Regions from separate parts of the Emticicia soli genome, predicted to be linked through region 1. Evidence: riboswitches for the same ligand, from Rfam matches in the RefSeq annotation. Region 1 holds a riboswitch; the other holds the start of a gene.
The links. A riboswitch is a leader RNA that binds a small molecule or an ion and turns the genes downstream of it on or off. The one in region 1 is predicted to bind cobalamin.
Positions count from the first base shown of each region.

Region 2: linked by a shared signal. The riboswitch ahead of WAE64_RS17060 (TonB-dependent receptor plug domain-containing protein) and the one ahead of metE (5-methyltetrahydropteroyltriglutamate--homocysteine S-methyltransferase) in region 1 are both predicted to bind cobalamin.

Region 1 covers NZ_JBBEWC010000001.1:55,386-62,297, reverse strand. The annotation lists gene WAE64_RS00235 (App1 family protein) at 1-537, shown strand, start outside; gene WAE64_RS00230 (M20/M25/M40 family metallo-hydrolase) at 681-2,333, shown strand; gene WAE64_RS00225 (aminotransferase class IV) at 2,369-3,193, shown strand; tRNA gene WAE64_RS00220 (tRNA-Gln) at 3,270-3,340, shown strand; cobalamin riboswitch at 3,761-3,978, shown strand; gene metE (5-methyltetrahydropteroyltriglutamate--homocysteine S-methyltransferase) at 4,147-6,456, shown strand; gene WAE64_RS00210 (PAS domain-containing protein) at 6,626-6,912, shown strand, end outside.
Region 2 covers NZ_JBBEWC010000010.1:102,835-109,746, reverse strand. The annotation lists gene WAE64_RS17065 (DUF5074 domain-containing protein) at 1-31, opposite strand, end outside; gene WAE64_RS17060 (TonB-dependent receptor plug domain-containing protein) at 36-1,892, opposite strand; cobalamin riboswitch at 2,030-2,227, opposite strand; gene WAE64_RS17055 (5' nucleotidase, NT5C type) at 2,372-2,911, shown strand; gene WAE64_RS17050 (M28 family metallopeptidase) at 2,937-4,082, shown strand; gene WAE64_RS17045 (lysoplasmalogenase) at 4,094-4,747, shown strand; gene WAE64_RS17040 (DUF4846 domain-containing protein) at 4,807-5,658, shown strand; gene WAE64_RS17035 (DUF2721 domain-containing protein) at 5,665-6,114, opposite strand; gene WAE64_RS17030 (CBS domain-containing protein) at 6,182-6,619, opposite strand; gene rplU (50S ribosomal protein L21) at 6,799-6,912, shown strand, end outside.

The DNA of each region.
Region 1 (6,912 bases):
CGTGTTATGTTTACTAAAAACCCGCATACCCGAAAAACTTTTGCCGATGTAGTAAAGTTTTATCAGTTGCTTTCAGTAGCCCATACAAGCCCTGATTTATTGAATCCATTTTTTTATGTTTCGAGTAGCGAATGGAATCTATACTATTACTTAGTTGAGTTTTTTAATCATAATGGCTTACCAAAAGGGGCATTTCTGCTCAACCAGATAAAAAGATGGTACCAATTACTTAAAACCGGCGCAACCAAACACCAAGGGAAACTGGTACGGGTAACAAGAATCTTGCACGCATTTCCGAAACAAAAATTTGTTTTACTGGGTGATAACTCACAAAAAGACCCGGAAATTTATATGAGTATTGCCAATAAATATTCTGAGCAGATTGCGGCAATCTATATCCGTAACATTAGCCCGCAAAAAGAAGAGTTAACGCTAGGAATGCTGAATACCATCACTAACAAAAATATTCATTTTTGCCAGTTTAAACACACTGATGAAGCTATTGCGCATGCTAAGGATGTTGGGTTGATAACATGATAACCAATAAGAAATAGTTTATTGAAATTTTACTTTATAGGGGCATAGTTCCCCACTTTTAATCCCTTCTAACCCCCACCTAAGCATTTTTTGCTTAACTTAGCGGAAAAGTTTTCGACAAACTAATCCCTAACAGACAATTCATGAAACAAACATTCTGTCTTTTGCTTGCTTTACTTCCGCTGTTGAGTAATGCTCAGAAAGCTCTCAATAGCGATGCACAGGCTGCTATCAATCAGATTGATTCTAATAAAATAAAAGCACATGTGGTGTATCTGGCCGACGATAAACTAAAAGGCCGACAACCCGGTAAAGAGGGCTTTATGATGGCCGTAGACTATGTGCAAAAACAATATAAAGAGATTGGCCTGCAACCTGCCGGAGAAAATGGTTCTTACCTTCAAAAAGTAACCCTCCGCAAAAGCCGATTAGATAAAGATAAAACTTCTCTGGTATTAACCCTGCCTAATGGCGATAAAAAACCACTCGTATTAGGCACCGATTTTTATGTGTATCCGCATCCTGAAAAAAAATCGGTTGATTTTGATGCACCTCTGGCTTTTGTAGGCACAGGCTTCGATGCACCAAAAATCAATATTCAGGATTATAAAAATCTTGATGTAAAAGGCAAAATAGTTGTTATTTTACGTAAAGTGCCAGACAATTTATCGGCCAACGTAAAATTGCATTTACAGTACCCTGCTACCTTACAAGAATTTGCCGCTAAAAACGGAGCTGTTGGCGTATTGGTGTGTAATTATACCAGCGGTGCTGTTCAGTTTAGAGCAATAACCAACAATATGTCGGTAAATGGCATTGGTGCGTCTGTTCTGCCTGACGGCAAAAGAGCAAGTTCAGCCTCTGCATTAGGTGGTAAGATTCAGGCAGCTGGTGGTATTTCGGTAACTTTATTAAAAGAACTGATGCAAGCCGAAAACGAAAACTTAGATACCATCTGGCAGGCATTAGAAAAAGGCTCTTATGTAAGCAAAACACTTAAAAGTGCTATCAGCGGACATTATGAGTCGAATTTTGAAGACATTAATAGCTACAACGTAATAGGTAAAATTGAGGGTTCAGACCCTAAACTGAAAAACGAATTTGTGATTCACTCGGCCCACCTCGACCACGTAGGTGTAGGAAAACCAATCAACGGTGATTCTATTTATAATGGTGCGCACGATAACGCCTCTGGTGTGGCTTGTGCCATAGAAATTGCCCGTGCCTATTCAAAGTTGGCTACAAAACCAAAGCGTTCGGTTGTTTTTGCTATGCTTACTGCCGAAGAACTTGGGCTTTTAGGCTCAGGCTATTTTACGGCTTTACCAACTTTGCCTAAAGATAAAATTGTAGCTGGTATCAATACCGATATGCCTACTATTCTGGCTCCTTTAGAGTCGGTAGCACCTTTGGGTGCCGAGCATAGCAGTTTATTGAAAGTAGTTGAAGAAGCCGCTTCTTATGTTGGCCTGAACGTAGAGCCTGACCCAGACCCAAGCGAAGGCCGTTTTGTAAGAAGCGACCAGTATAATTTTGTAAAAGCGGGTATTCCGGCTTTACATATCAAATACGGCTATAAAAAAACTACGATAGAGAAAAATCTGGCCGAAAAAGTAAAAATATGGAGAGAAGCCAATTACCATAAACCATCTGACGAGGTAAATGATACCTTCGTGTGGTCGGCTGGAAGGAAATACGCACAGGTAAACTTTCTGATAAGCTACCTGATAGCACAAAACCCCGAAAGACCAACCTGGAATAAAGGAGATTTTTTTGAGACAAATACAGGAAAATGATATTTTTGCATAGGCAAACAAATTAAACACTACCAATGGCTCACCACTGCTACTTTAATGGCAAAATCGGCTCTGTAGAGCAAACCAACGTACACATTACCGACCTTGGGCTACTGCGTGGCTATGGTCTTTTCGATTATTTCCGTACCTACAATGGTCGCCCGTTTCAGTGGGATTGGTACTGGGAAAGATATGAACGCTCGGCAAGGCTTTTAAGGCTTCCTAACCCGATTGAGAAAGACGAAGCCTATAAAGTAGTAATGCAATTGGTAGAACAGTCGGGTTTAGATGATTGCGCCATACGCTTTATTTTAACAGGTGGTTACTCAGAAGACAGCGTTTCGATGAGCAAGCCAAACCTACTTATTATCAGTGAAGACATACATCCTGTAAAACCGGAAGAGTATACTGCAGGCATAAAAGTAATTGCGTATGAGTTTGTGAGAGATTTACCAGAAGTAAAAAGTACCGATTACAAGCATTATATGATATTGCAACAGGATATTAAAGCCGCTAAGGCTTCAGATGTGCTCTATCATAAAAACGGATATATCAGCGAGCTGAGCAGAAGTAATGTATTTATTTTTAAAGGTGATACTTTAATTACACCTGATACCGATATTCTGAAAGGCATTACCAGAAGAACAACGCTTGAGCTAGCCAAAGGGCACTTCAAGATTGAAGAACGTGCTGTGAGCTTTACAGAACTGCTAGAGGCCGACGAGGTGTTTACCACAAGTACTACAAAACGTGTTTTACCTATCACCAGAGTCGATGATGCGGTGCTGGGCTCAGGGCAAATTGGTGTCAAAACACAGTTTTTATTAGACCTGATTAATGAAAAAGTAAATAATTGGTAAAATTTTATTTTTTTTCTTTGCTCATACTTGCGTCGTTATTTAAAAAATACTACTTTTGCACCCACAAGTTCAGGATTGACCCATAGTATAAGGGTAGTACAACAGATTTTGGTTCTGTATGTCTAGGTTCGAATCCTAGTGGGTCAACAACAAAAAGAGGTAATTATTTGGTAATCAAGTAATTACCTCTTTTGCTTTTATATCCTATCAGCAATTTAGCTGAATCAATCTTACAAGCTGTGGTCTCGTCTTTAGATAAGAGGGCTCGTTACCAGCAAACCAAACATAAATATCTACATTGTTTGTCATGCTGAAAGAAGCGTTTCTATTGCTTGGGCTGGTAGAGGCAAGTACATTATAAAGCTCATTTTTTTAGTGTAAAACCTAAATCTATAAAAATTATTATAGATGATTTACTTGAAAAAAATTTCTGTGTTGATTAGTAAAATATCTATTTATTGTTGATATGGTAGTTAATTATTCTATATATAACTATGTTTACATATTAAATTTTCTAAAATTGCATTGAATTTTAGATTTTTTTGCTAACTTTGCAAGGGTTCTTTCAATCAATTGCCGTTTATAGGTTTGGTCAGAATATTATAATAGTGTTCTCGGCTGATTAAAAAGGAATCGTGTGTCATTCACGAGCTGACGTGCAACCGTGAGTAACTGCCCTGAATGAAGGGCAAAGTTTTTATCATTTTAATCCATTGTCTGAAAAGATGAGAAGGAGGGTAAAGGCTGTTACGAGTCGGGAGACTTGCCTTAAACGAATTGACGAATGCTTTCACGACATAGAGCAGTAGTCAGGCGTTGAACATTTCATTAGCCGGAACAAATCCTTGTTTCAGCTTAGTGGTGTGCGTCTTTTGTATCTTTCTCAGTGAAAGCATACGAAAAGGGAAGTTCAAAAATATCCAAATTTTTGTTTCACTAAAACCTTTAATCGTATGCTCAAAAACAATCTTGGTTATCCGAGAATCGGAAGCCATCGTGAGCTCAAAAAAGCCTGTGAATCTTATTGGTCAGGCAAAATCTCTCAATCTCAATTATTGGAAGTCGGAGGGCAGATTCGCCGTCAGAATTGGTTGTTACAACAGCAATCAGGCATTGACCTTATTCCGTCTAATGATTTCTCTTTCTACGACCAGGTGCTTGACCATAGCTTGCTGATAGGCAATATTCCTGAGCGTTATGATGCCATTCTGAGTGGCAACGCTGCCAACAACCAGCTCGACCAGTATTTTGCTATGGCACGTGGCTATCAGAAAGATGGCCTTGATGTAAAAGCCATGGAAATGACCAAATGGTATGATACAAACTACCATTTTATTGTACCCGAGTTTGTAAAGAACCAGACTTTTAAATTATCATCAAGCAAAATTTTTGATGAGTTCTCAGAAGCCTTGGCGCTCGGTATTAGCACTAAACCTGTAATATTAGGCCCGGTATCTTATTTATTGGCAGGTAAAGAAAAAGAAGACGGTTTTAAACGTCTCGACCTCCTAACAGCTTTATTGCCTGTTTATGAGCAAATTATTGAAAAACTTTTGGCTTTAGGTGCACAATGGATTCAGTTTGATGAGCCTTGTTTAGCTTTAGATTTAGGCTACCACGAAAAAGATGCTTTACGTATAGCTTATGGGCAATTCAGCACTAAATTTCCTAAGTTGAAAGTTTTGTTGACTACTTATTTTGATGGCTTGAGAGATAACCTGTTGGCTGCTTCTCAATTACCGGTAGCGGCTCTTCATGTTGATTTAGTGCGTTATCCTCAACAATTTACTGAGATTCTAGGCTCATTAAAAGAGTCTACTGCTATTTCTTTGGGTGTAGTTGATGGCCGTAATATCTGGAAAAACGATTATCAGCAATCACTTACATTCATCAAAGAAGCTATTGCAAAACTTGGCGAAAACCGTGTAATGATTGCACCATCGTGCTCATTGCTTCATTCGCCATGTGATTTAGCATTAGAGAAAGACGAAGAATGCCTCCCTGCACAAATAAAAGATTGGATGGCCTTTGCTAAACAAAAACTTAGCGAAGTAAACGATTTATACGAAATTTCAGCGAATGGTAAACAAGAATTATTGACAGCCAATCAGGCAAGTATCGAAAGCAGAAGAGCTTCTGCCCTGATTCATAAACCTGTTGTAAAAGAAAGAGTAGCGGCATTGACAGAAGCAGATGCGCAAAGAACAAGTCCTTTCGTTGAGCGTCAGAAAAAGCAAAAATCTTTGCTCAACCTTCCTTTGTTTCCTACAACAACAATCGGTTCGTTCCCTCAGACAGACGATATTCGTCAGCTAAGAGCCAGATACAAAAAAGGCGACCTTAGTACTGAGCAATACGAAACTTCAATTGAAGAACACATTAAAAGTGCCATCGAATGGCAGGAGAATATCGACCTTGATGTATTGGTGCACGGAGAATTTGAGCGTAACGACATGGTTGAGTACTTTGGCGAGCTATTAAACGGCTATGTATTTACCCAAAATGGCTGGGTACAAAGCTATGGCTCACGCTGTGTGAAACCGCCAATTATTTTTGGTGATATTGACAGACCAGAAGCAATGACGGTAAGATGGTCGAGCTTTGCGCAGTCGCTTACCCAGAAATATATGAAAGGTATGCTTACAGGACCAATTACTATTTTGCAATGGTCGTTTGTAAGAGATGACCAGCCTCGTAGCACAACTATGCTTCAACTTTCTTTGGCTATCAGAGATGAAGTGAGTGATTTAGAAAAAGCTGGAATAAAGATTATTCAGATTGATGAGGCGGCTATCAGAGAAGGCTTACCTTTGCGCAAAGCTGATAGAAAGGCTTATCTGGATAATGCCGTTCGCTCGTTCAGGGTAGCTTCTTCGTCGGTAAAAGACGAAACGCAGATTCATACGCACATGTGTTACTCAGAATTCAACGATATTATTGAAAGCATAGCAGCTATGGATGCCGATGTGATAACGATTGAAACGTCACGCTCGCAGATGGAACTACTTGAAGCTTTTAATGAGTTTAATTATCCGAACGAAATCGGGCCGGGTGTTTATGATATTCATAGCCCACGTGTACCAACTACTGAAGAAATGGTGCACTTGCTCGAAAAAGCCAGCACAGTATTGCCTGTTGAAAATATCTGGGTGAATCCGGATTGTGGTCTGAAAACCCGTAAGTGGCCTGAAACAGAAGCCGCTTTGAAAAACATGGTAGCCGCTGCAGAAGCTGTTCGTAAAAACATAACCGAGGCTTTATAGTTATTTATAGAACCTGTTTGAATTTTTTATTTTATGACGAGAATGAGCGGCTGCCGCGCAGTAAAAATCAGCCATTCGTAGGCAAAGAAATAAATTTAAACAGGTTCATTCTAATCAATCCTTTCTGGTGCAATGTCAGCAAGGACTTACTCATATAAAAGATAAAACCATGTTTAACTTAAGAAAACGCCTGGAGTCTTTGCCCAAATCGAAACTTCCACTCTCGTGGGACATTGCAAATCCGCTCTTACCCTGGCATATCCAGATTCAGGAAGATGTTACGCAGCTTAAAAAGCTTATTAAACTTCATAAATGGGAGCTGGATTTAGATTATAACAAGTTATTGGCTCATGGATTTTCGATTGTTATTACAAATCTGCAAAAAGAGATTATATGGGTATGCAGCAATTTTCTTAATATGACAGGCTATACACCAAAAGAAGCAATAGGCCAAAA
Region 2 (6,912 bases), on a different contig from region 1:
AACTAAGTAGTACTAATTTTTTGTAATTCATTTTATTATTTATTTATGTTTAAAACTAAGTTGATTGCGTAGTTTCGGCCCGGCATAGCATTGCGCTTGGAGCTCAGGTATAGTTCATCGAAAATATTATTGACCTGAAAAAACACTTTCCCTTCAAGGTGTTTCCAACGTAAGCCGTTTTCAATTATCAGATTGAAAATCTGCTGCCCGTCAAACCATTTGGAGTTATCAAAAGCGGTGTATCGTCTGCTATTGGCTTGCCATTGGAGCGTAGCACGGAATGGCATTCCGTGTTCTTTCAATAGCCCGTTTTTGCCAAATGATAGCGTTTGGAAGAAAAGATTAGCCGTAAAATTATGCTTGGGTATGTAAATCAATTGTTTGCCTATTACATCAACCGAATAAATGTCGTAAGCCTTTTGCTGTGATGAATGAGTAAATGAATAATTTGCCATTAAACCTGACGAAATTTGCTTATGCTGATAAGCTACTTTCTGCGAAAACTCAATGCCTTTGGCCAATACTTGTTGCAGATTCTGCACCTTGTAGTTTACCTCAGGATTCCAGTAAACCCAGTTATTGATCAGGTTATGATAGGCATTTAAAGAAGAACTCAAACTGAAATCATTTTTGGTATGATTCCAGTTTATACCTAGTTCTTTGTTGAAGCCATCTTCTGGTTTTAGATTAGGGTCGCCTAATTCAGACCAGTAACGCTCGTTCATTGTGGGGATTCGGTAGCTTCGGGAAATGTTACCTGTTAATCTGACAGATTTAGCGACTTGGTATTCAAGTCCTAATGCTGGTGCCAGCGGAGGGTCGAAGCTCTTAACAAATGCCTGACGGGCGTTGAGTGTGGCCAGTAATCTTGCCGAAAACTGATACCTCAGCCAAGCGAAAACATCAAGCCTGTTTTCTGTAATTTTGCTTCCACCATAACCATCTACGTGGGCTATTACGTGTGCAGCCTCTGTACCGATGTGCGCCGTAAGTTTAGAAAACTGCCATTCATGCTCGGCCCGTATCAGAAAACGGTCGATAGCTGTACGGCTGGGTTTATCAAAATTACCTCTACCAAAATTGGTTATATCTTGCACATACCCTCCTCTAAGTGTCAGTTTTTTTATCTGATAGGTATTCAATACCCTGATTGATTGCGTCTGCAAAACTTCTCTTGTGTGAATTGACTGAGGCGCAATCACGGCGTTATTGTCTGATAACCACACATTGAGCGAAATCTGGTTTTGTTTTTTTGTGAGATAAAATAAATCCTGAATAAAGCCTTTCGAGTCGGTAGTTGAGCGCTCAACAGGATAATAATTCCGCTCGGTATATGGATAATTGTTATTGAGAACGCCTTTATAAAAAACAGTTTTAGAAGAAAAACGCTTACCCGACAAACGAGCGCTGAGTTGTGTTTGCCAGTTATCAAAACTTGCTATTCGTTGCCCAAAACTCAACTCTGCTTTTTTCTCCCATGTGGGTTTCGAATCAAGTAGAATACTCCCCCCTATTGCATCAGAACCTACCACGCACGAAGAAGAACCATATTGAATAGCCAACAAATCGAAACCTGCTGTTGGTAGTGTCGAGAAATCGCTCTGCCCTGTACTTGGTGAGTTTATATTAATCCCATTCCAGAGCACTGCCGTATGGTTGCTAGATGTACCACGAAGCCCAATGCTTGTCAACTGCCCGTTACCATAAGGGCGAAAATTAACCGGTGCCTGAAAAGACAAGAAGTCGGCGAGTGTCTGAAACTTTGCTTGTTGTAGAGTAACCGAATCAATAGACTGAATTTTCAGCCCTGCCATGAATCGTGCCGGAGCAAAAGTTTTTACCGTAACTTCGTCGAGCGCTCTGCTTGAATCGGTCTGGGCAAAAACATGCATTGACGACAGTAAAAACCACGCCAAAACCAAAGGGTATCCCTTTGACAACAAGCATCTAACTGAAATGCTCAAATAATATAAACCTAAATGATGAATGATAAACTGCCGCTCATTTGTCTTCATCCGCCGTAAAGTACAAATAAGAATAGCCTTAGGCAGGTCTCCTGACTTGTTTCAACATTTCAGGCCTTCCCGTATAACAGTGACCATGCAGACGAAATGTATTGATGAAACTTACAGTTGCGGGGACAGTTCCCGATTTAAACGGGATTCCCTTTTAAGCCTTGAAATAATTATCGGAAATCATATAAGGCACCTATGAACTGCTGCAAAGGTAAGGAACGATTTTAAAATAATAGCAATTTCATCAAAAAATAGTAGTTTACGGGCTTTCGATAGTAATTATGAAAACAGATTAATTAGTTCTAAAATCTTGCGAAATCTATGTTTATATTCGCACAAACAAAACCCAGATACTTATGACCAAGAAAAGAATTGCCATTGATATGGACGACGTAATGGCCGCTACCGGAAAAAAAATCCTGAAAACTTATAACCATATTATTGGTACTGCTTTCACCGAGCAACATTTTGAAAATAAAACCTACTTTGAGATTTTCGACGAAAAAAATTACCACAAGATAAGAGAAGAGATATTTAAGCCAGGTTTCTTCCGAGATGTAGAAGTAATGGCCGATGCAGTAGAAGTAGTACAGAAATTACACGAAAACTACGAGGTATTTATCGTTTCAGCAGCTACAGAATTCCCGAACTCATTGAAAGATAAAATGGATTGGCTGGAAGAGCACTTCCCGTTTATTTCGTGGAAAAATATTGTACTTTGCGGAGATAAAAGCATTGTAGCAGCCGACTACATGATTGACGACCACGAGAAAAACCTGAAAACTTTTAAAGGTAAAACCTTGATGTTCAGTGCTATTCATAACCAGAAAGTAAACGGCTATCAACGCTTCCGCTCTTGGAAAGAGATTGAGGCGTTTTTTGAAAATGAAGTCTGAGAAATTAAAACCTGCAACAACACCAATGACCCCAAAACAAATTGTAGAAAAACTGGCATCTTTTCCGAACAGAGGTGTAGCAACGCCTAACGAAATACCCGTGCTTGAGTATCTGAGCAGTTTGTTTCCAGCGCAAGAGGTAATACAAGAGTCGTTCAAAACCCCAAAAACTTATATTGCTATTGTCTGGTGGCTCATTGGTGGCTTGGTGGTAGGTTTATTAGCCCTCAACTTCTACCCTATTTTCGGGCTTTTTATTACGCTTATTTTCGTAACATTGGCCATGTTGTATTTCAACTGGTACGCTTCACCTGTTGCCAGCTTTCCGCCCTTAGTTACTTCTCATAATCTTGTTATCAAGCAGAAAAAGGCAGAAAAACCTAAGCCTAAAAAGCTTATCTTGATGGCCCACTGGGACACAGCCCCTATTTCGGTGCTTTACATGCCTCAAATGGTAGGTAATTTCAGACAATCACTAAAAATCAGTTTAATGTTGATGGTCGTTGCCCAATTTGTGGCTATCTCGCAGTTTTTAGTGCCCAACAATTTCATTATGCTTGTAGGTAACATTCTAGCCTTTTACTTTTTGTTGCAAGCTATAATAGGTACAATAGATTATTTCCGTTTAGGCTATTCGAATGGTGCTTCTGACAATGCCACCGGAGTAGCAGCAGCTATTGAAACTGCACACAAATTATGGGGTAAAAATCTGCCTAATCTTGAAATTGAACTTGTGCTGACAGGTGCCGAAGAAGTAGGCATGATTGGCTCAAGAGCTTACATGAAAAAACACTACACCGAGTTTAATAAAGAAACTTATCTGCTTAACTTTGATACACTAGGTAAAGGGAATCTGAAAATTATTACACAAACAGGCAGTTGGTCGAATATTGTTTACGATAACCACCTGATACAAGTGGCCAAACAAGCTGTTACGGAATTACCAACTTTAAAAAATGTAACCACAGGTGCCTGGCATACAGCCGATTTCGACTCGGTTTGGTTTCAGCGGGCGGGCGTTCCGGCGGTAACTTTGGCGGCACTTGATGCTCACGGACGTATGCCAAATATTCATAGGCCAACCGACATTCTATCGAACGTAGATTTTTTACCTATGGAAAAGGCTATTATATTAGCAGAGAAAATCGGAGAAAATCTGAATCACACTTAACCTTCCTCTCTATGAACCGTAACCAGACTATCATTTTTTTCACACTCTCCTGTATAAATATCATTTCAGGGCTTATCAATATTGAGTGGCTGGGCTATATCTCAAAACCGCTGTTGATGATTACCCTCGCATTTTTTTACTTTCATCATACCCGCTCTACATTCAATAACAGAGACAAGATTGTGATACTCGGCTTATTGTTTTCTTGTTTTGGCGATACTTTCCTGATGTTTCAGAAGCAAGACCATATATTTTTCTTATTAGGCTTGGGTTCGTTTTTATTGGCACAAGTTTGTTATATCGTTTTATTTCAACAAGAGGGCAAATCATTACATTTCCGTTGGTTGCCATTTATCTCTTACTCCTGTTTGTTGCTATTTTTTCTGCTCAATAAAATTCCGGCCGACTTTAAAATTCCAATCATTATCTACGCAATTGTTATTACGCTAATGGGCATTAGAGCCAGCGAAAGACAGGTAAATGAGAAAAGCAAATCTTACGAATTAGTGCTGATTGGTGCTGTTTTGTTTATTATTTCCGATTCTCTTATTGCGCTTAGCAAATTTGTAGTAAATATTCCCCTTTCTGGCCTCTGGATTATGAGTACTTATGTAGTAGCACAATACCTCATTATTCATGGATTATTAATTAGTCGCCGTACTTAAAATACATAACTAAGTTTTTCGTTTTAGAAGAAATGTTCTAATTTTAAACTTCTTGTTCAATGAAAAACTTAGCTAAAATTGGCTACATAGGCTTATTCTTATCAGCCTTTATCTGTTGCATACCACCTGCAAACACACTTATTGATGAAACCGATAAGTCTTTGATTAATGTCGCTGGAGAAAACATTTATTCAAGATTTAATACGCCTATTGGCTTTGAAAGAAGCCCTGTTCAACAAAACTCCTTTGCTGAATACTTGCGGAATCTCCCACTTAAAGCAGCAGGTACAAAGGTGCGGTATTATGATGGCAGCCTCAAACATAAAGAGGTATATGATGCCGTAGTAGACCTAGATATTGATAATAAGAACCTGCAACAATGTGCCGATGCCATTATACGTTTGCGAGCCGAACATTTTTATGCGCAAAATGCCTACAATAAAATTTCGTTTTCACTTACCAATGGCTTTCGTACAGATTATTCGGAATGGATGAAAGGAAACAGAGTTGTAGTAAAAGGCAACACAACTTATTGGCAAAAATCAGCGAATGCCTCTAACACTTACAAAGACTTCCGTAATTATCTGAACTTTGTTTTTGCTTATGCCGGTACGCTCTCGCTCGATAAATCATTATTCAATAAACCAATAAAAGACTTATCGATTGGTGATGTCTTTATTATTGGCGGCTCGCCGGGCCATGCCGTAATTGTAGTTGATGTAGCACAAAACCCAAAAGGTGAAAAAGTATTTCTGCTAGCGCAAAGTTATATGCCCGCACAAGAAATTCAGATTCTGAAAAATCCTAACAACAGGCAGCTAAGCCCGTGGTACTCAGCCAATATTACTGATGAACTAATAACACCTGAATGGACATTTAAAGCGAATCATTTGAAGGGTTGGGAGAGGTGATTTGTATTAAGCTTTTGTATGCGATTCCCCTTTCTTCCGCTTCCTATGCGAAGCAGGCGAAATCAACTCTGCCATATCACTTAATTCAAGTTTCAGGGCATTCATTGAGAGGGTTATTTCACGAACCGATAGTGTGAGGGCTATAATCTGTAATAGCAATGCACCACCAAAAAACCATTTAGCAGCTAATTCCCGCTCCACAAAAATCAGTAACATACATACGGCACTAAGCAACAGGCTCGAGATGGCAATAATCTGAATATTACGTACGATTCTGATGCGGCGTTGTAAGCCTATAATTTGGGCAACGATATTCTCTTTTTCTTCTTCGGTTTTGTATTTCACGTGCAAATCACGTATCAGACTCGCCAAAGCCAGAAAACGGTTAGTAAAAGCAATCATCAGTAATGAAACTGTAGAGAAAAGAAGTGCCGGAGTACTAATAGTAAGTTCCATTATATATGATTAAGCGAGGCTTGCGGCCTCGCTAGTATCTGTTAATATCGTTGTCGTAAAACTATTCTTATGCGTAATTACCCGAAATATAACCTTGTAATGACGCAATCTGTGATTTTTGTTCATTAATAATTGTAGATACCACATCGTTGATAGAAATAATACCTACCAGTTCTTTGCCGTCCATTACGGGTAAGTGTCTGATATGTTTATCTGACATAATTTGCATGGCATCTTCCAATTTGTGTTCCAGGTCTATCGTAATCACCTTAGCTGTCATTACATCTTTTACCAATGTGGCATCAGAGTGCAAGCCTTTCAGCACAATTTTACGTGCATAATCACGCTCAGAGAAGATTCCCGAAAGGTTTCCATCATCTATCACTAAAACTGCTCCGATATTTTTATCTGCCATTTCTACAAGGGCATTGTATACGGTTGTATCCGATGAAACCGAGAAAAGAGCATTGATTTTCTTTTTTTGCAATATCTGACGAATTTTCATAGGTATATTAATTAAAGGTGATAAAACAATTACAATTTTATAAAAAAAATCAAACAATGCAATAGTTTGAAAAACAAAATTAAATTATTAAATTTGCACCCCTAATTAGTAGATATGCTTTGCAAAAACTGCTGATTAGCAATAAAAAATATATTCATTTTAAATTTACCATTTAAAAAATGTACGCAATCGTAGAAATCGCAGGTCAGCAATTTAAAGTTGAAAAGGGTCGTACGCTCTATACTCACAGATTAGAAGGCGAAGCGAACGCTGAACTTGTATTCGACAAGGTT